3 regions of the Brevibacillus halotolerans genome follow, and region 3 is predicted to be linked to each of the others. Evidence: riboswitches for the same ligand, from Rfam matches in the RefSeq annotation. Region 3 holds a riboswitch; each other region holds the start of a gene.
The links. Region 3 has a riboswitch for lysine ahead of O0550_RS03460 (amino acid permease). Riboswitches for the same ligand answer to the same signal wherever they lie in the genome.
Positions count from the first base shown of each region.

Region 1: another riboswitch for lysine. It lies ahead of dapD (2,3,4,5-tetrahydropyridine-2,6-dicarboxylate N-acetyltransferase); the one in region 3 lies ahead of O0550_RS03460 (amino acid permease).
Region 2: another riboswitch for lysine. It lies ahead of O0550_RS02170 (aspartate kinase); the one in region 3 lies ahead of O0550_RS03460 (amino acid permease).

Region 1 covers NZ_JAPTNK010000002.1:12,043-20,041, reverse strand. The annotation lists gene O0550_RS02935 (aspartate aminotransferase family protein) at 1-653, opposite strand, end outside; gene dapD (2,3,4,5-tetrahydropyridine-2,6-dicarboxylate N-acetyltransferase) at 728-1,438, opposite strand; lysine riboswitch at 1,574-1,758, opposite strand; gene O0550_RS02925 (hypothetical protein) at 1,833-2,099, opposite strand; gene O0550_RS02920 (hypothetical protein) at 2,231-2,431, opposite strand; gene O0550_RS02915 (WG repeat-containing protein) at 2,572-3,744, opposite strand; gene O0550_RS02910 (amino acid ABC transporter ATP-binding protein) at 4,061-4,804, opposite strand; gene O0550_RS02905 (amino acid ABC transporter permease) at 4,820-5,500, opposite strand; gene O0550_RS02900 (amino acid ABC transporter substrate-binding protein) at 5,516-6,343, opposite strand; gene O0550_RS02895 (MFS transporter) at 6,457-7,695, opposite strand; gene O0550_RS02890 (YbjQ family protein) at 7,835-7,999, opposite strand, start outside.
Region 2 covers NZ_JAPTNK010000001.1:489,876-497,874, forward strand. The annotation lists gene O0550_RS02135 (enoyl-CoA hydratase) at 1-641, shown strand, start outside; gene O0550_RS02140 (electron transfer flavoprotein subunit beta/FixA family protein) at 654-1,421, shown strand; gene O0550_RS02145 (electron transfer flavoprotein subunit alpha/FixB family protein) at 1,436-2,398, shown strand; partial or broken gene O0550_RS02150 (MBL fold metallo-hydrolase) at 2,588-2,713, shown strand; gene trxA (thioredoxin) at 2,940-3,254, shown strand; gene uvrC (excinuclease ABC subunit UvrC) at 3,435-5,258, shown strand; gene O0550_RS02165 (SDR family oxidoreductase) at 5,261-6,196, opposite strand; lysine riboswitch at 6,357-6,547, shown strand; gene O0550_RS02170 (aspartate kinase) at 6,753-7,991, shown strand.
Region 3 covers NZ_JAPTNK010000002.1:122,853-130,851, forward strand. The annotation lists gene O0550_RS03450 (DNA topoisomerase III) at 1-1,810, shown strand, start outside; gene O0550_RS03455 (DUF418 domain-containing protein) at 1,864-3,042, shown strand; lysine riboswitch at 3,134-3,322, shown strand; gene O0550_RS03460 (amino acid permease) at 3,437-4,945, shown strand; gene O0550_RS03465 (DUF4912 domain-containing protein) at 5,271-5,936, shown strand; gene O0550_RS03470 (phosphoglucomutase/phosphomannomutase family protein) at 6,127-7,554, shown strand; gene O0550_RS03475 (serine/threonine protein kinase) at 7,780-7,999, shown strand, end outside.

The DNA of each region.
Region 1 (7,999 bases), 110 kb from region 3:
AATAGCATGTCATGTTCTTTACACAGAGCAAAAGCTGTTTGCAAAAAGCTCTCCGAAAGCGGAATAACTCCACCCGATCCGAGAACTGGCTCCATTAATAAGCAAACAGGTGAGTACGTCGTAATAATCTTTTGCAATCCTTCTATATCACCAGGAGCTACCTCATATACAGGAAATGCCGGCAACGGGTAATCCTGATAAACATGAGCTTGTCTTGTAAGCTTGACAGCTCCAAGCGTCCTACCGTGGAAGCTATTTTTTAGCACAACAATCCCAGCATTCTCTTTTCCGGTCATTTTGGCCCATTTATGCACAAGCTTGATCGCGGCTTCTGTTGCTTCAGCTCCTGAGTTACTAAAAAAAACTTTTCCCGGAATCGTATGCGTAACTAACTGCTCTGCCAATGTGATGGCTGGCTTGTTCAAAAAAATGTTGGAGATGTGCAAGAATTTCTCTCCCTGTTCTACAAGAGCTTCTACAATTTTGGGATGAGAGTGGCCCAGAACAGAGACAGCCAGACCAGTAAACAAATCAAGATAAGCTTTTCCCTCTGTATCAAGTAAATAATTGCCCTCTCCCTTTTCAATTGCAATCGGCAATCGTTTGTAGGTGGACATCAAATAGGTTTCATCTTTTTGTAGCCAATCCGTCATGGGAAGACGCCCCTTTTATTCAGCACAATCAATGACTAGCTGATATGATATATATCTTACAGTTTCTTACACGCTTATAGCTGACGTAGTTCTTGCATAATCTCTGTTTTGGATTTGGTTTTTGCATCAATTTCTTTTAGGATTCTTGCCGGTGTCCCAGCCACTACTACGTTTGCAGGAACATCCTGTGTTACAACAGCTCCCGCAGCAACCACTGAGCCTTTACCAATCCGCACACCCTCTAAAATAACAGCATTTGCTCCAACCAATACATCATCCTCAATAATTACAGGTGTGGCAGAAGGCGGCTCGATAACACCCGCTATGACAGCTCCTGCTCCAATGTGGCAATTATTACCAACCGTACCGCGTCCGCCAATAATAACGCCCATATCGATCATAGTACCTTCTCCGATAGAAGCACCGATATTAATTACTGCACCCATCATAATTACTGCATTATTTCCAATGTGTACTTGATCACGAATGATAGCACCTGGCTCAATACGCGCTTGAATTTCCTTTGTATCTAGCATCGGGATTGCAGAATTGCGACGATCGCTCTCTACCACATAGTCCTCAATGCTGTCCTTATTGGCTTCAAGCACAGGCTGTACGTCCTTCCATTCGCCAAACAATACACCTACATTGCCTGTAATAAAGGTTTTTGTATTTTGACCAAAATCAATTCCTTCTAAATTTCCCTTTACATGCACCTTCACAGGCGTCTTCTTCTCGCTCTTTTGAATAAAGCTGATAATTTCGTGGGCATTCATCATGTTCATCGAGTGTTTCCTCCTACCAATTTGGTTTATGTAATCGCTATTGCAAAATTACTGTTTTGAAAAAAGAATAACCCCTTGATAAGCAAAAAAGCAACGAGTGGATTCGCCTACTCATTGCTGGTTCTACCTTGGCAACTCATAAATAGCGCTCCACGAAAGGCGCACCTTTCATGACAAGACGTACGTTATTCACGTACACCCCAGCCGTAGATTGCCGGTCAGCAACGACTTCGGCGCATTGACCTTTTATCCTGTCCTCATCGTCCCGGCGATGTAAAGCAAACAGGATGACTCATCCGCTGCGCACCTCTATTTTGGATTATTCCTATATAATTTTCACTTCACTTTATCAGATAAACCCTTACCTGACAACCGCTTTGTACAAATGGATTTTTTAAGCAAATCGGTATAAAAGAAAAATCGAAACGGGTACGATCACAAAAGCCGTAGCTACAATCCCAACCCAACTGATCCATTGCTTTGATCGTTCACCAATTAATAAATGAACGAAGCTAAAATAGATGGGAAAAACGCCTGTACCAAAAGCAACTAATAAAAATAAAGTGCTAAATTGTTCTCCTCGGTAAAAGTTTAATCCATAGAGGAGCCAGACAAACCAAACAGCTAATAACACAAGGCCAATAAGATATGGTTTACGCATGGACGCTCTCCTTTTAAAAAATTGACAGCTTCGAAGCCTTTCCATTTAGTTATAACATACAATTCAGGAAATTTAAAAATTACATAAGTAAAAAAGCACCCCTTAAGAGGAGTGCTCCAACCATTTTGTGTTTACATATTCTGATTACTTTTTGCCTTTTTCTGCTGTGAGTGAGGAGTCTCCTTCATAAAGCTCGTATCGTAATCAACCCATACATGCTCCTCATCGTGCTTTGTTGTATCCTTCATAATTCCTTTATACAAGTAGTAGAACAAGATGAAAGAGAAGACTAAGACCCCTATGATCGGATACATAGCAATGCCGATTTCCATGGTTTTATATCCCCTTTCCAAATCATTACCAATATTATACTTTATTTAACAGAACATTCAAATGACTTTAGACACATTTTAGACATATTTTATTTCACAAAAAAGCTCTCGCTACCAATATCGCGAGAGCTTCGGCACAATTAATCCAAATCCCCTGGAAACTCCTTCATTACAGAGCTTTTCCAAATGATTTCACCTTGTTTATTGACATAACAAAAGCTATATCCTTGTTCGTCATGTGTTACCACATAAGCCAAACCGTTATGAAATACACCGCCCGATTCAAATTGAGGCTTAATTACCATTTTTCCTTGCTTGTTGATAAATCCATATTTGCCATTCACCTTAACAGAAGCAAGTCCCTCGGAAAAAGGCAATGTACGTTCATAAGTAGGTGGAAGTAAAAACTCACCTTTTTTGTTAATATAGCTTGCTTTAAAATCCCCATCCACAGCAACCATCACATCGGCTACTCCTTCTGAAAAGCTCCCAGGCTCAAAACCCTCTGGTTTCACTACCTCCTGACCCTGCTTGTTGATGAGACTATATCCCTTCTTCTCACCCGCATAGACTAGGGCCAGCCCTTCTTGAAATGGATTCGCAATTTGATAAGTAAAAGGAATGATGACCTTTCCTGTTTGATCAAGATAACCTGCTTTTCCATCCTTATAGGCTACAGTGGTACCTTCTTGAAAGCCCCAGACAATCTCATATTCTGGTTGAATCACGATTTGTCCACTCTTATTGATAAAACCATATTTATGATTTTCACCTATAGCAGCTAGACCATTTTGAAAGCTACGAGCAAATTGGAACTTGGCTGGGATCACCATCTTATTTTCTTTATTGATAAAACCAAAGCGATCCCCTGCTTTAACAGCAGCTACTCCTTCTGAGAACGAATCGGCTTCCTCATACTGAGGTGGGATTACAAAAGAGCCATGCTGGTTGATAAACCCGTATTTCCCATCCTTCTTAGCAACGGCAAGCCCTTCATGAAACTCACCAACCACTTCAAATTGGGGAGCAATGACTACCTTTCCCGTTGCATCAATAAAGCCATGCTTATCTTGATCCTGTATAGAATATAGGCGAACTTCTTGTTTATCCTCGACTGAAACAGATTCTTCTGTACCGGCGGATTTGGTTGTTTGTGTGCCTTGTTGACCAGCGCCTTTAGTCTCCTCGGACACCTGAGCTACATATACCGGTTTCTCAGCCGCCTGCAAAAAATGCTGTGAACCTGCTGCATGTATGAATGGTAGACAAAGAACTGCTACAATACCTGTTTTTGTCCATTTTGAGATGTTCATTACTCTCCACCTGCTTCCTCGAATTTCATATTGTTATTGAAGAAGAGACATGTCAATTTACTAAGCTACTTGCTATGTATTCTTTCCATAAAAATAAGTGCTACCTATAAAAAGCTGTCTCGGACTTTTGTGCTCGTCTTTTAGGCTTTCCTGTTTACTTATTTATTAGACGTACTTAGATGCCAAAACGTTTTCATCTTTTTTTTACCAATTTCTCTTACATCTTGCCTTATATACAGTAACCCTACCCCTACTATTTAAATTAAAGCTCGATCTTGGTAAAAAAAAACACTGGAATAGCTCCAGTGCTCAATCGTTATGCTTGTATGCGCCGTAAAAATTGTTGCGTTCGTTCGTTTTTTGAATGCTCAAAGACTTCCTCAGGAGTCCCCTGTTCCAAAATGACACCGCCATCCATAAAAAGGATACGATCGGCTACATCTCGTGCGAAATTCATTTCATGGGTAACGATCACCATTGTCATTCCCTCTTCTGCTAGCTGTTTCATCACCTTCAATACCTCACCAACTAATTCCGGGTCTAGTGCAGAGGTTGGTTCATCAAACAGTAGCACTGCTGGATCTAGTGCCATCGCACGGGCAATACCTACTCGCTGCTGTTGTCCCCCAGATAGCTGATGGGGATACATGTTCATTCGATCAGCAAGACCCACTTTTGTAAGCATTTCCTCCGCTCTCGCCTTGGCTTCTTCCTTCGAACGTTTTTTTACAATAACTTGTCCTTCGATGACATTCTCTAGGGCTGTCATATGCGGAAAAAGATTATAGCTTTGAAAAACCATGCCTGATTGCTTACGAATAGGAAGCAAATCCTTTTCCTTCATTTTGGTAGCAGGTGTAAAGTCAAGACGTTGATCTCCTATTTTCATGCTTCCCAACGTAGGTATTTCCAAAAGATTCATGCATCTAAGCAATGTAGTCTTTCCAGAGCCTGAGGGGCCTATGATAACGACTGCCTCCCCTTTTTTAATCGTTACAGATATATCCTTTAAAACATCAATTTGTTGAAAGCTTTTATGAAGTCCTTTTATCTCAATCATGATGCTTCTCTCCTCCTACCTAGCCATACGGCGTTCCAGACGATGTTCCACACGGCTTTGCAATGCTGATAATATCGTACTGAAAAACAGATAGATAATCGCGACCTCACAATAGAGCACCAAGGGTTCGTATGTCATCGCAGTAATCTGTTGCGAAATCTGAAACATCTCTGTCACTGTAATAGTAGCGGCTAGAGAGGTATCCTTCACTAGACTAATAAACGAATTACCAAGCGGTGGTATCGCCACACGTAGAGCTTGAGGAAGAATAATTCGGCGTCTTGCCTGATTTTTGGTCATCCCAATTGTATAAGCCGCTTCCCACTGCCCCTTAGGCACTGATTGAATAGCTGCACGGATCACTTCGGAGTTATACGCTCCTACACTCAAAGAAAAACCAATAATGGCAGCCGGAAATGGATCAATAGTAACACCTAGCTTTGGTAGGCCATAGAAAATAATGAATAATTGCACTAATAATGGAGTACCTCTGATAACCCATACATAAAAGCTGGAAATTCCATACAACAATTTATTCGTTGATAAACGAGCAATCGCAGTAAAAAAGGCAAGTATTAATCCAATGATAAAAGAAACTAGTGTAAGAGGTATCGTGAACAAAATTCCCGCCTTTAACAGCGGGAAAAATGAATCCACGATAATACCGATAATACGATCAGATTGTTCCACTTCCATTCAGTCCTATCTGTATTATTTGGAGACGTCTGCACCAAAATATTTCTCGGATATTTTCAAATAAGTACCATCAGCCTTCATCTCTTTTAACGCTTTATTTACTGCTTCAATTAGTTCAGGATGTTTGCCTTTTGCAAACATCATTCCATTTTCAGTAGCGTTAGGATGCTCGGCTGCAATTTTTATTTTCACATCAGGCTTTTGTTTCTTAAAGTCGAGGAAAGATAGCCCATCGTTAACAGTTGCATCTACTCGCTTGGACAATAAAAGCTCAATAGCCTGATTAAACCCTTCCGATTGTACAATTTCAGCCCCATTCTCTCGTGCTAGGTCTGTTAAATTACTTGTGAGGGTTTGCGCTGATTTTTTTCCTTTTAAATCTGCAAAAGTCTTGATTTCATTATTATCCTCATTAACAATTAACACCGCTTTTGACACGATGTATGGGTCGGAGAAATCAAATTTTTCTTTCCGATCTGGTCGTATACCCACCTCATTTACAACCATTTCAAAGCGATTTGCTTCCAGTCCTGCAATCATGCCATCCCATTTGCTTTCAATGAATTCAGGTTCTACCCCGAGACGTTTTGCAACTTCACGAGCGATTTCCACATCAAAGCCTGTTAGCTGTCCTGTAGAATCATGGTAGGTGAAGGGTGCGTAAGTGCCTTCTGTACCAATTCGAATCTTCCCAGCCGTTTTGATCGCTTCCAAGGAGTTTTTCGCTGTTGTGTTTCCTCCTTGCCCGCCTGTGGCCCCCTGATTAGATGACCCACAACCAGCTACAAATAGAGAGAGCGCTAAAATAGAAACAAGTGCAGTAGAGTACCAAGCTTTCTTCATTTGTTAAACCCCCAGTTATCTTATCGGATTTTACCCCTTTGAAAATCATAGTAACATTTTAACGACTTGTCAATAATGAGTAAAGCAAATTTTTGCATGAAATGTATTTATCATTATTTTGGTTCATTCTGTGATCCAAGATGTGTTACCACTAGGTTTTGTCTTTTTCCGTATAGGTATGTAAGTAGCCCCGTACATACCGTGAAAATACTCATTAGGATAAGAAAGGGGGAAACCCCAATAAAATCCAGGCTTGCTGATGTAAGAAGCATAGCGACCTGAATAATAATCCGGTCCACGATTTCTTTAAAACTAAAAAATCGTCCCTGGACCATTTCGGGCAGCCTTTTTTGAAACACGGTAGTTACCATCGGAAAAATAAAGCCTAGAGTAAAACCGAGCAATCCAAATGAAAGTAGCACCATCACCGGACTTGTACTAAATGACATGCCCCATTCTGCAATTCCGATGACAACTACAAGTAAGGAGGATACTCTTACTAAGTTTACTTGACTTACCAATTTTTGTACAAAAACCCCTGCAAGAAGTACACTTGCTCCTTCTATCGCATAGATATATCCCATAATCGTCGAGGAATCTTGAAGTTTTCCAAAGGCTAAAACCAATAAATTAAATCCGCCTAAGAAGAGTGTCACTACCCCAGTGCTAATCAGCCCAACGGTTACCGATGGCTCTTTTTTCATTATTTCGAAAACTTCTATAAATTTCAATTTTTCTGTTTGCTTACGTTTATGGTGTGACTTCGGAATTCGCACAAATAGCACAATAATTACTAGTATAAGAAAGCCGATAACCGCCCCCATAGTAACCGCCTGCATCGTAAACACTGTTAACAGTAGCCCCCCGACGGCTGTACCCGCAATTCTAGCCATGGTAGCAATGTTCATATACAGTGTATTTGCAGAGAGGAGATTAGCCTCCCCAACCAATGCCGGCAAGCCTGCCCGTACGGTTGGCAAATACATGGAACCAGCTACTTGATTCACAATTAACGAAGCAACTAGCCAGCCAATGGAGGTGTAACTAATGGCCAAATACATAAAAATAGGGGCCAAACACCTCAAACAGGAGGAAGCAATCAAAATCTTTTGCTTATCATACAGATCAATCATTTTCCCTACAGTTGGTAAAAATAGAATGCTAGCAAGCATCCCTGTCATGAGTAACAGGCCTGTTCCCAAATTGGTTTTCATTATCTGTGACATAAACTGTAGATTTAGCAACAGACAGACCCACATGGTAACTCCAGCAACAATTTCTCCTGACATTAATAACAGAAATGACTTGTTCTTGTGAATAGGTTGAATGGTAACCAGCTCCGTTATGTACATGTTGTATATTAACTTAATTGTAGTGATCTGAGCTTGTTTTGCAATGGCTGATTTTCTTCAATTTTATTTCATAAATAAAAAAGCCCTCTTCACGGTCGCAAAGAGTGGCCTTTCTTCCAATACGATTTAACAATAAAAATTACCGAATCCGAACAGCCGTTCCAGAAGCAACAACCATCAGCATACCGTTACCGATCGTTTCAAAATCTAAATGAATACCGATAACTGCATTCGCACCTATTTGAGCAGCCTTATCCTTCATCTCGTTAATGGCAATCGCTCTTCCTTCTGCTAGCTTATTTTC
Region 2 (7,999 bases), on a different contig from region 3:
ATCAGATAAGAGCCATTGTTATTACTGGCGAAGGGCGCTTTTTTATCGCAGGTGCTGACATTAAAGAATTTACTGCACTGGCTGAACAGAGTCCACAGCAGGTGGCGGAGCGAGGACAACAATTGTTTCTGCGAATGGAGACGTTTTCTAAGCCGATTATTGCTGCAATAAATGGAGCTTGCCTAGGCGGAGGATTAGAGCTTGCCATGGCTTGCCACATCCGTTATGTAGCAAAGGAAGCAAAATTAGGCTTGCCTGAGCTTAATTTGGGACTAATCCCTGGATACGGTGGTACTCAGCGTTTGCCGCGTCTAATTGGACGAGGAAAAGCTACACAACTCATACTGACTTCCGATATGATTGATGGAGAAGAAGCTCTTGCGATTGGTTTGGCAGAAGCTGTTTATCCAGTGGAACAGTTATTGGAAGAAAGTAAAAAGCTAGCTCGTAAAATTTCAGAAAAGGGTGCGATTTCTGTCAAATGCGCACTGGATGCCATTCACAGCGGTGTTGAGCTGGGATTATCTGCTGGAATGAAACGTGAAGCTGAATTGTTTGGGCAGGTATTTACTACTGAAGATATGAAAGAAGGCGTAACTGCTTTTCTTGAAAAACGTAAACCGCAATTTTCCAATCGATAGGAGGTTTCAACCATGAAAATCTTAGTTGCGATGAAGCAGACCTTTGACACCGAAGAAAAGATCATTATTCAGGACGGACTCATTAGTGATGATGGCGTGGAAACGATTATTAATCCTTATGATGAATATGCCATTGAAGAGGCAATCAAGCTACGAGATGATCTTGGCGGCGAGGTTATTGTAATGACCGTAGGCAAAGATGGTGCCGAAAAAGAGTTGCGCACCGCTCTGGCTATGGGAGCCGATCGAGCAGTGCTAGTAGATGATGAATCATTATTTGGTGATGAATATACAACAGCAAAGGTACTAGCGGCCGTTGCCAAAAAAGAAGGATTCGATCTTATCCTAGGTGGACAAATGGCTGTGGATTCCGGCGCAGGTCAAGGTGGTCCTCGTTTAGCTGAAGAGCTATCTATCAACCATGTTTCAACAGCGGTGAAAATTGACATTGAGGGTACGACGGTTCGGGTAGAACGCGATGTAGAAGGAGACACGGAGGTAGTCGAAACCTCCCTACCGGTCCTAATCACGGCACAGCAAGGCTTAAATGAACCGCGTTATCCATCATTACCAGGCATTATGAAGGCGAAAAAGAAACCATTGGATCGTCTGTCCGCAGATGATTTGGGGCTTACAGAAGAAGAGGTAGCAAGTAAAACCGAGATCGTGTATCAATATGTACCGGAAAAGAAAGAGGCAGGTCGTATCTTGTCAGGTGATATTCCAAGCCAAGTGGCTGAAGTAGTGCAACTACTGCGTAACGAAGCAAAAGTGATCTAAGGGAGGACTTCCAAATGAAAAAAGTACTCGTACTAACTGAAGCACGTGATCATCAATTGCGTAACGTTTCCTTGGAGGCATTGGCTGCCGCCCAGATCATTGCAGAGGGTGGCGAAGTAGTAGCTGCCGCATTTGGTAGCGATGCAGATACATATGCCAATGCGCTGGGGGAATACGGAGCGACTAGCCTTTATGCAGTAAAAAATGCAACATTGGACCAATATGCTCCAGATGCTTATGCACAGGCTGTGGTAAAGGTCATTCAAGAGGTGAATCCAGACGCTATCGTAGCAGGGCATACAGCGATTGGACGTGATATCGCACCACGAGTTGCTGCTCGATTAGGATTAGGTCTGATTTCAGATGTGACTAATGTGGAAGCAGGTCCAGTTTTTACACGTCCTATTTATGCAGGGAAAGCTTTTCAAAAGCGCATCTTCTCCGATAACAAAATATTCGCAACGATCCGTCCAAACAATATTGCGCTGAGTGAAGCAAAGGCAGGTCAATCTGCTACAGTGATCGCGATAGACGTAGAACTAAAGGATCTACGCAGTGTTATTAAAGAAGTCGTTCGCAAAACATCTGGCAAAGTAGATTTATCTGAAGCAAAGGTTATTATCGCTGGTGGTCGTGGCGTGAAGAGCAAGGAAGGCTTCCAGCCGCTAGAAGAACTAGCTGAGGTTCTAGGAGCAGCAGTTGGTGCTTCCCGTGGAGCTTGCGATGCAGATTATTGCGACTATGCACTGCAAATTGGTCAAACGGGTAAAGTGGTAACACCTGATTTATATATCGCTTGCGGAATTTCTGGAGCTATTCAACATTTGGCAGGAATGTCAAACTCCAAAGTGATTGTGGCTATCAATAAAGACCCAGAAGCCCCTATTTTCCAAGTAGCTGACTATGGAATCGTGGGTGACTTGTTTGAAGTAGTACCGTTGCTAACCGAGGAATTTAAAAAGGTAGTAGTGGGATAAAACATAATAAATATGATTGCTTAGACTACGGTTGCTTAAGAAAGGACCGTAGTTTTTTGCTTTTGTGGAGAAATTACTTTAGAGTAAGAAAAGATGAAAAAATCATATTAATGAAGAAATACAGAGCAACGATCCGCTACGAAATAAACAAGAGAGTCAGGAGGGAAGAAATTGCAGCAACTGATACAAATGTCAAAACGTATTTTATATCTTACCCCCTATCAGGAGACTGATCGTCCCATATTAGCAGCAATAGTGGGAGATAGAAAAACACTTTTGATTGATGCCGGCAATTCTTCCAGCCATGCGAAGCTAAGAGTTAACTGAGGATGAGGAAGAAACGATTTGCTTTTTTGTTCATGGATTTGAGCAACTGTAACGAATGGATTCAACCATTTTGTAGCAGGATAAGATAGAAATAGGAATTATTTTTTCAAAGTATAATGAAAGTATTTTGAGTCATGGTCAATTTTGGCTATAGATGATATACTTTCAGAAGGCTTTAAGTTATTTTTTTAAGAGTAAAGGAGGATTTTATCCTATGGCTATTACAAATGCAACTGATCAATCTTTTGCACAAGATATCGAACAAGGTACAGTATTGGTAGACTTTTGGGCTCCATGGTGTGGACCTTGCAAAATGATCGCTCCTGTGCTTGAGGATATGGATAAAGAAGTAGGCGAAAAGCTTAAAATCGTGAAAGTAAATGTTGACGACAATCCAGAATCTGCTGGTAAATTTGGCGTTATGTCCATCCCAACTTTGATTCTTTTCAAAGACGGTCAACCTGTGGACAAAATGGTTGGATTTAAACCAAAAGATGCTTTGATGGAAACAATCAACAAACATCTGTAAGATTGTTGCAAAAGAACAAGTGCGTCTGAGTCGAAATGTACAGCATGCGTTCTAAAAGCCCGGCTCCTGAAAAGGAGTGCGGGTTTTTTGTTTCCTATCCCAATCTTTATAAGTAGGAAAAAGAGAACAAGTGTGCTAGGATAAAGGATAGGCGAAAAAACCATTTGGATTCGGAAGAAAATGGATCGAGTACATACTACTAGGAAGGGAGAACGCGACGTGAGTCAGATCAAAGATAAGCTTGCGATATTACCGGATAAGCCAGGCTGTTATCTAATGAAAAATGCGAATGGCGACATTATCTATGTGGGAAAAGCTAAGGTATTAAAAAATCGCGTTCGTTCCTATTTTACTGGCAGTCATGATGGTAAAACTCAGCTATTAGTAAATGAAATTGCTGATTTTGAATATATTGTCGTCTCTAGCCCGATTGAGGCGCTTATTTTAGAATGTAATCTGATCAAAAAATATGATCCTAGATACAATATTTTATTAAAAGATGATAAGACATACCCCTATATTAAAATTACCAATGAGGCGCATCCGCGTTTGGAGATCACGCGTCGCGTTTTAAAGGATAAGGCGAAGTATTTTGGACCGTATCCCAATGCGACCGCTGCCCAAGAAGTGAAGAAGCTGCTGGATCGTTTATACCCGCTGCGTAAATGTAAAAATATGCCGAAGCAGGTATGCTTGTATTACCACATGCATCAATGTATGGCACCCTGTGTGTTCGAGGTGGATAAGGCGGAGAATCTACGTATTGTTGATGAGATTGCTAGATTTCTAGATGGCGGTCATAAGGCGACGAAGGAAATCCTAACAGAGAAAATGATGATGGCTGCCGAAAATTTAGAGTTTGAACGAGCAAAGGAATTTCGTGACCAAATTCATAATATTGAAGCAGTCATGGAGAAGCAAAAGATTACATTGACTGATACAGTTGACCGCGATATTTTTGGTTATCATACCGATAAGGGCTGGATGTGCGTTCAGGTCTTCTATATGCGTTCAGGTAAACTAATCGAGCGTGATACAAGCTCGTTTCCTTTTTACGGAGACGCTATAGAGGATTTCATGTCGTTTGTAGCACAGTATTATTTTGAAAAACAGCAAGCTCTGCCAAAAGAGATTTTACTTCCTGAGGAAAGTGAGCCGGAGCTGATCTCGGAATGGCTAGGAGTAAAAGTGCTGACTCCAAAACGAGGGAAAAAGCATGAACTAATTGATATGGCTAACGAAAATGCTCGCATTGCCCTAGCTGAGAAATTTGCCCTATTAGCAAAGGATGATGCCCGTACTGTGCAGGCTGTCCATAATTTAGGCAACATTATGGGAATAGGAACCCCTCTTCGTATTGAGGCCTTTGACAACTCTAACATACAGGGAACGGAACCTGTCTCGGCCATGGTTGTCTTTACCGATGGGAAACCAGACAAGAAGGAGTACCGAAAATATAAAATAAAAACAGTAGAAGGCCCTGATGATTACGGTTCCATGCGAGAGGTTATTTTACGTAGATATTCTCGCCTGTTAAAAGAAAATCAGCCATTGCCAAATCTAATTGTAATTGATGGAGGCAAAGGTCAAATTAGTGCGGCGATGGATGTGTTAGAAAATGAATTAGGACTGTTCATCCCCGTCTGTGGACTCGCTAAGGACGAGAAGCATAAAACAGCGATGTTACTCTATGGTGACCCGCCTATGCCTGTAGAGCTTAAACGGGACAGCCATGAGTTTTATTTGTTGCAACGCGTCCAGGATGAAGTACACCGCTTTGCTATCACGTTTCATCGTCAGGCCCGTTCGAAAACAATGCTTTCTTCCCAATTAGATGAGATACCAGGCATAGGAGAGAAGCGGCGGAAGAAGCTGTTTCAGCATTTCGGCTCGTTGAAAAAGATGCGGGAAGCAACAGTGGAAGATTTCCGCCAGCTGGGTATTGGTGATAAATTAGCAAGAGATATTATTGCGCACTTAAGAGGATTGAAGGATGAGAAATAAGCTTATTTCTTCATAATTTTGTGTAATTGCTTTTTTACAAGTAGCTCTATGAATCTCCAGGGTAATATTTTTTTACTAAAGAGTAAGCTTTTGATGCTTTTTCCAACCGGATAACGAAAGGACGGATTAGGAGCTTTTACAATACGTAATACGGTGTGGACTACTTCTTCTGGATCGCCAGAGTGCATGGCGTTGTGCTTGGCTTGCTGTTGCAAATACTCTAAAAAGGTATGATAGGGAGACTCAGGTGAGAAAGCTGCTGCTTCTATGCTTTTTTCCCATATATCAGTTCGATATGGCCCAGGCTCTATTAGGACCACCTTGATGCCAAATGGGAGCATTTCTAAGCGTAGAGATTCACTGAAGCCTTCTAGTGCATGTTTGGAAGCGGTGTAGGGACCGAGCATAGGGAAGCCAAATTGTCCGCAAATGCTGCTCATATTGATAATGAGACCGCTCCTTTGCTCACGCATGGGTTTTAAAACCGCTTGAGTAGTGGCTACCGCTCCAAAAAAATTGGTTTCAAACTGACTGCGCCAGTCCTCTAGAGGGATTTCTTCAGTAAAACCGCCAGTCGCATAGCCAGCATTGTTAATCAATATGTCTATCTTGCCAAATAGTTGTAGCGTTTGGTCGATGGCCTGCGTAATACTATCTTGTTTCGTAACATCTAAGGGGATCATGTGTAAACGGTCCTCAATGCCACGGGCTGAAGCCTCTTGAAGAAGAGGCTCTTTTTTTGTTACATCACGCATTGTGGCGATCACTTGATAGCCAGCTTCTGCAAGAGCGATACTAATTTGTTTTCCAAAGCCGCTTGAACACCCAGTGATAAGAACAACAGACGAGGTGGATTTTGAGTTCAACTGTACGGGGGAAGGTGTGTTATTGTCCGTGTTTGCCTCGGTTTGGTTCTGTAAGGTTTTATTATCTTTCATTAGAAAGCCTCCTTTCATGTCCTATTTAAAAAGGTACGAAAACTATGCTCATTGTATCACGCTACTATCTTCTTATATCCTAAAAAGAATTGTAACGGATAAAGTAACGTGATATAATTCTGAATAATCTCATAAGCAACAACCTCACTTCCCTATACAGGAGTGAGGTAGAGGCGCAAAAACCAAGAGTACCCTCCGGAGATATGGGAATCTATGATGGAGCTGGAAAAGGGGAATTTGCCGAAGTGTGCACGCGATACCCAAGCGGTGCATGCTGGGCTTACGTTGAATAAGCGTAAGACTGTCATTTGTATGTCCTACCCGTCATGCAAATGGAGAGCTATCTCACCGGGCTGCTAAAGCTATTATTACTTGCTTTGGCATTTCCGTGAATCAGGGGAAGGAGGGACCGTGTATGTCCAGTTAGGGCAACGACTAGGTATTTCCTTTGTCGTTGCCTTTTTTGTACTTCAATTAGTAAAAAGCTTTCATTATAAATGAATCAAGGAAGGCATATGATCCAGACTAGCAGAATATACCAGAGGAGAGATTCGAAATGGAAATTGTGGTGCAAAAATACGGAGGAACATCCGTAGGCTCTGCGGAGCGTATTCAAGAGGTAGCACAGAGAATTATCCGTTATAAGGATGCCGGGTATGCCATGGTGGTTGTGGTATCTGCTATGGGAAAAACAACAGATGTGCTGGTCGATTTAGCAAAGGAATTACATGAGAGCCCACCTGCTCGTGAAATGGATATGCTGCTTGCTACAGGCGAACAGGTTTCCATTGCGTTACTTAGTATGGCCCTACAAAGCAGAGGGTACGAAGCTGTGTCCATGACAGGCTGGCAAGCTGGCATTTTAACGGAAGAGAAGCATGGAAAGGCACGCATTAGTACGATCAACAGTCAACGGATTGAGCAAGAAATACAGCAGGGGAAAATTGTCATCGTAGCAGGGTTTCAAGGAGCTAGCGAAAACGGAGAAATTACAACATTGGGACGGGGCGGGTCTGATACTACAGCGGTAACAATTGCGGCTAGTCTACAGGCTACCTGCTGTGAAATCTATACAGATGTATCAGGGGTATTTACAGCCGATCCGCGTATTGTTTCTCGTGCACAAAAGGTAAGCTCCATTTCATATGATGAGATGCTAGAATTAGCAACTCTAGGAGCTGGTGTCTTGCATCCACGTTCTGTGGAAAGTGCAAAAAAACATCGAGTTCGACTTGTGGTTCGTTCCAGTTTTACAGAAGAAGAGGGAACATTGGTTGAGGAGGAGACAAACATGGAGTTAGGCAAAGTAATCAGCGGAATAGCTCATGACAAAGATGTATCTTCTATAACGGTTATCGGAATGCCTGTAAAAGTAGGCATGTTATCCTTATTATTTAAAGCATTGGCGGACGCTTCAATTAATGTAGATATCATTATTCAAAGCACCTATCATGACAAAGCAAATAATGTTTCCTTTACGATCTCCGCTGACGATTTACATAGAACGCTGGAGACCTTGGCGGCTCATCAGGAAGAGTTAGGCTTTGAGCATGTGGAATATGAATCTGGCCTTGCAAAAGTTTCAATTGTAGGAGCTGGTATGATAACCAATCCGGGAGTGGCAGCCGATATGTTTAGTCATTTATCCAGCCAGGATATTCTCATTCGGATGGTATCTACCTCTGATATTAAGGTATCTTGTGTGATCCCGGCAGAAAAAGTGGCGCAAGCTGTAGCTACACTGCATACGGCGTTTGGATTGGATGTTTCTGCCGATGCTGTCGTGCACGCTTAATTTGTTTT
Region 3 (7,999 bases):
ATTAGACGAAACACACACTCGTAATCTGTATTATGAGGCCTACAGTCGCTCCTGTGCAGACTGGCTTATTGGTATGAATGCTTCTCGGATTTATACAATTCTCTTTAAGCAAAAGGGTGTTTCGGATGTATTTTCCGCAGGACGTGTACAGACTCCTACTCTAGCGCTTGTTGTCAAAAGGGAAAAGGAGATTGCTAATTTCAAATCAGAGCCATTCTGGGAAGTGATTGCTTCCTTTACCATAGAAGGAAAGAAATATGAGGGGATTTGGCAAAAGGACGGAGAATCCCGCCTGTTTGACGAGCAAATGGCTGCACGCATAGCTCAATTCTGTGAGAAAAAGCCTGCTAGTGTGCAGGAGGTTAAGAAAGAACGCAAGGAATTTTTGCCACCCTTCCTATTTAATCTCTCATCCCTGCAGGCAACCGCTAATAAGATTTTTAAGTTTTCGCCTAAAAAGACGTTGGATGTAGCTCAACAATTATATTTGAAGGGATTTTTATCTTATCCGCGTTCTGATTCCAGCTTTGTTACATCAGGAGAAGCTAAGAGTTTTCCAGAAATTTTGTCCAAGCTGGCTAAAAAGAAGGAATTTCAATCATTCTTTCCTACGCCAATTCATTCAGTAGCAAATAACAAACGCTATGTAAATGAAAAGAAGGTAACGGACCACTACGCTATTATTCCTACCGAGCAGGTGCCTCATTTGGACAAGCTCTCTGCTGATGAACGCCATATTTATGATTTGGTGGCACGTCGTTTGATCGCTGCTCATTATGAGCCGGCGATTTTTGACTATACTACGATTACTACCTTAGTGGATGGGCGAGCAACCTTTATCAGTAAGGGGAAATGTCAGGTGCAAGCAGGTTGGCGAACCGTGTTATTTCAAGGTCAAGACGAGGACGACAAGGATAAAGATGAAGAAAAGCTACTGCCGCCTGTTGAAAAAAATGAAACAGGGAAGGTAAGCCGTGTAAAAGTTAAAGCGGGCAAAACCCAACCGCCGAAACGCTATACAGAGGGTCAATTAATTACGCTAATGAAGACCGCAGGTAAGCATTTAGAGAATAGCGAGTGGGAAAAGGTTTTGTCTAAAACCGAGGGGCTTGGTACAGAGGCTACACGAGCGGGTATTATTACCATGTTAAAGGATCGCAAGTATATCGAGGTGAAGAAAAACCAAGTATTTGCCCTAGAGAAGGGAAGCTTATTAATTGATGCCATTGGAGATAAGATTCTCGCTTCTCCAGAGATGACAGCTCGCTGGGAACAACGGTTGGCAGAAATTGGGCAGGGGCAGGCTTCGGCGCAGGAATTTATGGAGCAAGTCAAAAAATTAGCGTACAAGATTGTTCAGGATGCTACCGAGCAATCTGCTACATGGGACTTTTCCGGTATGGATATCGAGGCAATGCCTAAGCAAGCCTCTACGTTTACTCTAGGGAAAAAGATAGCGGTTTGTGCTGGATGTAAGGGCTCGATTGTAGATAAAGGAAATTTCTATGGCTGTGATCAGTATAACAAGACGGGGTGTAAAATCACTTTACCGAAAAAATTACTCGGCAAATCTTTATCTGCCACCAATGTGAAAAAACTGATGGAGCAAGGAAAAAGCGGATTAATAAAAGGCTTTAAAAAAGGTGACAAGACGTTTGATGCCTATTTGAAATGGGATATAGAGAAAGCGCAATTCCAATTCGAATTTGAAGCAAAAACAGCTTCTTCGGGTGCTAAGGAGTATAAAAAACCAAGCTCAAGAGCACCGAAAGGGAAAAAGATTACAGAAGCGCTATATTCTACTGAGTAGAAAAGAATAAAAGTAGGCAAAGTAACAAACAAGAAAGAAAGGGGGTGTGATGTATGAATCAAGCAAGACCGATTTCCGTTAACGATCGAATAACATCGATTGATACCGTTAGAGGCATTGCGATCCTGGGTATATTTCTGGTGAACTTACCAGCTATGCTAGGAATTCAACCGCTTGACACAAGAGGATATACCAAAGGCGTTGATGCCGTGTTTCGTTTTGGTTATGACTTATTTATCCAGACAAAATTCTACTCCTTGTTTGCCTTTTTATTTGGATTGGGGTTCTATCTATTTATGAGTAGAGCAGAAGCGAAAGGGTCGCGGATGAGGTCCCTTTTTTCGATGCGTCTAGTTGTGCTGTTTCTTCTGGGATGCCTGCATTTTCTGCTTTTGTGGTACGGTGATATTTTACATATGTATGCATTAGTGGGCTTTTTACTTTTATTTTTTTATCGTCAGAAGGCATCAGCCTTGTTTGTGTGGAGCATTTTTTTAATGGCTCTGTTTATGTTGTTTATCTGGTTTGCTTATTCCGGGGATATTGATTTAGATCAGACAGTGCTACTAGAAGCTCCTTGGTTTAATGGACTAGAGGATTATGCACAAAAAGTAAGTCAACGCTATGAAATGCTAAGTGGCATCCAGATTCTCAATGTAATTATCTATATTCCTGAATTACTAGGACTTTTTTTGTTGGGATTGTGTGCAGGAAAGATCAACTTTTTTCAACGTGTGCATGAATGGAAACGTGGATTGCGCATCACTCAGATTGTCAGTCTGGTAGTAACGATTCTATTGTTTATTCCGATGTTTCGTTATTATTTCAGCCATGAAGTCTATGTGTCTGAAGAAATTCAAAAGTACATTCAATTGACGGGGAAAACGTTGTTCGTTTTTTATCTCGTATCGATTGTTCTGCTTCTGGAAAACAAACGTTTTCGAGCAAAAATGCAAGGCTTCACATATGTGGGGCGCATGGCATTAACCAATTACTTATTGCAGACATTGGTCACAGTCCTGTTGTTTTCCCTGTTTATTCCTAATACGGCAGGAATTCCGCTATGGATTGGATTTATCTTTTGTATTACGATTTATCTATTACAGATCATGTTTAGTAAATGGTGGTTATCTCAGTATGCCTTTGGACCAATGGAATGGCTGTGGCGATGTGCAACCTATCTGCAAAAACAGCCACTACGGCTGAAGCAACAAACCCGTGAACGATCATAGATAGAAGGCAAAAAACTAGTTGAAATCTAATGGTTTATCATCTATAATGGCATTATCTTTTTTAATAAAATAATAAAATCCTCATCATATCTGGTGAGGTAGAGGTTGCGGTATTTAAGAGTATGCTGGACGAGACCCAGAGATGTTGTAGACTCCATCAGAAAGGAAAGACCGCCGAAGCTTGTACAAAGACTCTGTGATGTACAGGCTGGGGCTGTTTCCGAAAGGGACAGAACTGTCACGTTTATTTGCCGAATAAGCGTGTTGTGCTATCTTCATGGAAGGTATGATGCGGGTTACGTATAAATCCGTCGACAGATTCTACAATGACGGATTTTTTATATTCCCACTCCTTCCTTGCACGTATCTTTGAAAAGATAAGGAGTGTTTTTTTATGTCTCAAGCAACAACTGGGAATGAAAGTGTAACAAACATATCGACAACTAGGGATGGGGGACAGCCACAGGAATTGAAGCGCGGTCTAAAGGCTCGACACCTGACAATGATTGCTCTTGGCGGTTCTATTGGTACGGGTTTATTCCTAGCAAGTGGTGGAGCTATCTCTCAAGCAGGCCCTGGTGGTGCGATTGTAGCATATGTAGCAATTGGTATTATGGTATATTTCTTAATGACCAGCTTGGGTGAAATGGCAGCTTATATGCCGGAGTCAGGGTCTTTTAGTACCTATGCAACAAAGTTTGTAGATCCTGCTCTAGGCTTTGCATTAGGATGGAACTATTGGTATAACTGGGCTATTACGATTGCAGCCGAGTTATCTGCCGCTACGCTTTTAATGAAATTTTGGTTCCCGAACAGTTCATCTTTATTATGGAGCGGCTTATTTTTAGCCTTTATGTTTGGATTAAACTATCTATCTGTAAAAGGATATGGGGAGTCAGAGTTCTGGTTCTCGATGATTAAAGTAGCAACCGTTATTATTTTCTTGGTAGTTGGTATCTTAATGATTTTTGGCATCATGGGCGGAGAGGCTGTAGGCTTTACGAACTTTACCATTGGCGACGCTCCATTCCATGGCGGCTTTATGGCAGCCCTTGGTGTATTTATGATTGCTGGATTTAGCTTTCAGGGTACAGAATTAATCGGGGTAGCGGCAGGAGAGAGCGACGATCCGCGTAAAAATATCCCAAAAGCCATCAAGCAAGTGTTCTGGCGCATTCTGTTGTTCTATGTTTTTGCCATTTTAGTTATTGGCTTGCTGGTACCCTACACTAGTCCGAATCTGGTAGGTGGAGAAATAGAATCGATTGCTCTAAGCCCGTTTACAATGGTATTTGAAAAAGCAGGCTTGGCATTTTCTGCCTCTGTGATGAACGCTGTTATTTTATCGGCTGTATTATCCGCGGGTAACTCTGGTATGTATGCTTCTACACGTATGCTGTGGGCGATGGCGAAGGATGGGAAAGCACCTAAATTTTTTACAAAACTAAACCGTCGTGGTATTCCGATTTACTGTTTGTTAATGACAGCATCAGTTGGGATGGTTGCTTTCTTCGCTTCTTTTTTTGGCGATGGGGTTGTTTATGCATGGTTGCTTAATGCTTCTGGTATGTCTGGCTTTATTGCTTGGTTGGGCATTGCAATTAGCCACTATCGCTTCCGTCGAGCGTTTGTAGCGCAAGGGCATAGCTTGAGTGAATTGCCTTTTAAAGCAAGATGGTTCCCATTCGGTCCGCTATTTGCTTTTATACTGTGCATCGTTGTGATTATGGGGCAGAATTACGAGGCATTTATTGGAGATAAAATTGATTGGTACGCTATGATGGTATCCTATATCGGCATTCCGATCTTCCTTGCTTTATGGTTGGGATACAAATGGATCAAGAAAACAAAGGTTGTGAAATTGCACGATTGTGATTTTAGCAGTGCACATGTAAGAGACTAGCTTGTAGTCCTTTTATATTGCTCATAGTAATCAATACAGGAAAAACCACTTCTCAAGCAAAAGGAAGAAATTCTGAGGCTTGTGAGTGGTTTTTTCTATGCTTCTTGAACGTTTCCACTCCACGTAAGCTTCTTGTCCATCGATTTTTCTTTTAAAAAAATTTAGTAAATATAAAAAGTTTGTCGAACTAGCATTCTCTATGCCGAACGTTTTAGCTGGTATCGACAAAAGAAGAAAAGTTATGCGTTCAGCGTTCGACATGATTTGAAGGCAAGCTCTTTTATACTTAAAAGCAATGAGTTAAGCAGAAAGGAGCACAACCTTCATGATTACAAGAATCCTACAAATGCGAGCACAATCCCTATCACTGCAAGAAATCGCTACAAGGTGCGAGATGACCATTGGCCAAGTGAGATACCAACTTCACAAATTTGGACTGAAGTCGCAGGCTTACAAGGAGAGCTGCCAAAGCGTAGCAGAGGAGTCCTTTATTAATTTGTTCATGGGAAAGGTTGTTAGCCCACCTTTTTATCCTGCTGTCTACCCATTGGAAACGGACAGAGGGGAGAGCTATACAACTCAGGAGAAAGACTTTTTAGCTGAACAAACCCAAGGGCAAGCTATCTTAGAAGAGAAGCGAGTCCCTTCTATAGCTGTTATTCCAACGGCACCTGACACTGTGTATATCCATTGGTCTATTTCTAAATATCGCCTGAATATGATTGCGGGGTACCTTAAGGAAGAGTGGGCGAAAATTACACAAGGAATTCGTCTTTATGAGGTGGAGGAAGGCATATCCTCTAATAGGGAGGTGGGGTATAAAGACGTGTATATGAATGAAGAAGCAGAAGCAGAAGCCTGCTACGTTGAACATTTGCAAACAGGGAAACAATACGTAGCCGAGTTTGGTCTTTATGCTTCTGGGCAATTTTGTCCTATCATGCGGTCTGAGAAAGTGAGATTGACAGCTTACCGGTACGCCGTTTGGTAAAAAATTAGGAATGGCACTCCTTGAAACGTCTAGTGCAGGAATAAGGATTTTCATGATAGAGATGTAAAGCGGCCAATGGGTCGCTTTTTTATTTGTTTCTGTTCCTAAACCTTCTATCCTACTATTTCCCTTCATACAGTAAAAATGGAGTATTTGACGCGACTACCTTGTCTAGCATGGAGGGAATCAAATGAAAAAACAGATTGTTTTTGGAACAGACGGCTGGAGAGCTGTGATGGCCGATCAGTTTACGATGGAAAATGTACGGACCGTGGCAAAAGCAATTGCCTGTTATACAGAGGAGAATGGGTGGATCAATCGGGGAATCATTGTGGGATATGATACTCGTTTTATGGGACGAATGTTTGCGCAAGAGGTTGTACGTGTGTTAACTGCTCAGGGCATACTTTCTTTCTTGGTAAGTGAGCCGACCCCCACCCCTGTCGTGGCCTTTGGCGTCAAGCATTTTGGGGTAAGCGGCGCGGTGATGCTAACAGCTAGTCACAATCCCGCAGAATACAATGGAATCAAATATATTCCCGAATATGCAGGGCCAGCTTCTCCTGAGATTACCCAGCGCTTAGAGGTGTTGATTCAAGAGATTGTAGCAAGGGATGAACAGGTAGAGACGCGCTGCATGGAGGAGGCTAAAAATTGTAAGTTATATCAGCCCATTCACTTAAAGCCTCACTATGAGGCACATATTCGCAGACTTATTCGCATGGATGCATTACAGCAAGCAAACTTAACCGTTGTCGTAGATGCCATGCATGGAGCAGGGAGCGGATATATGAGTGCTCTATTGCAGGAGGCCGGCGTTGCGGTGAAAAGCATCCGCGAAGAAAGAGATCCGTTATTTGGCGGAGGCCTACCAGAGCCCAATGAACATCATTTAGCGGAATTGTCTCGTCAAGTGTTGGTCGAGCATGCGGATTTAGGAGTAGCCAATGATGGAGATGCGGATCGATTTGGAATCGTGGATCGACAAGGGAGGTATTTACCTCCAAATGAAGTGCTTACGCTACTTACCTACCATATGGTCAAAAACCGAAATGGTCAGGGCAAAGTCATTCGTACAGTAGCCACCACTCATCAGCTAGACCGGATTTGTGAATATTATGGATTGGATATAATCGAGACCCCTGTCGGATTTAAATATATTGGGGCGCAGATGCTCAAGGGTGATGTGCTTATTGGCGGCGAGGAGAGCGGGGGAGCCAGCATTCTGGGACATATTCCTGAAAAGGATGGAATTTTAATAAATTTATTAATTGCAGAAATGTGCGCAATCGAGGGAAAGAGTTTAGACGAAATTAAAACGGATATCCACCGCCAATTTGGTCGCATGTATAGTATCCGACTAGATATTCGCTTGAAAGAAAAGGAAGCTTTTTTACGCCGTTTTAAAGAGAAGCCTCCACATGCGATCGCTGGATATGCTGTTGAATCGATTCATACATCGGATGGGTTTAAACTGATACTAGAAGGTGGGCATTGGGTATTGATACGCCCATCCGGTACGGAGCCCTTGCTACGGATTTATTGTGAGGCAACTGGATCAGAAGAGTTAGAAAGGCTGAAAGAGGCAGTAAGGGATTGGTTTGAGGAAAGCATGTAATTAAACAAGCAAAAGCTTTATCCCAATAAGAAAACGCTGAATGGAAAGGAACCGGCTTCTCGTGAGTTGGTTTTTTTCTCATGTCAGTTAAAAGTATGCAGGTCAAATCAATTGCATGGCGAAAAGTTCTTTCTAGAAAAAATTACACTACTAAAGGAACAATGTTTCTCGCATCTTTCTTTGTTACAATAAAAATAAAGATGTGATAACGAAGAGAGGGTACCGATGAAATTGGAGCAGGAGCTTTTAGAACGTTTTTTAGAAGAAGTAGTATTGGACTCACCTTCTCCCTATGACCCTGTGCAAGTCCTTTATGCTCCTCATCCATGGGAGATTGTTGGAACTGGTAATTATGCAGGTGTATTCTGTCATCCGGATTACCCTGACGTTGTTGTTAAACTGTACGCCCCAGGAAAACCGGGAATTGAAGAAGAGAGTGAGGTAT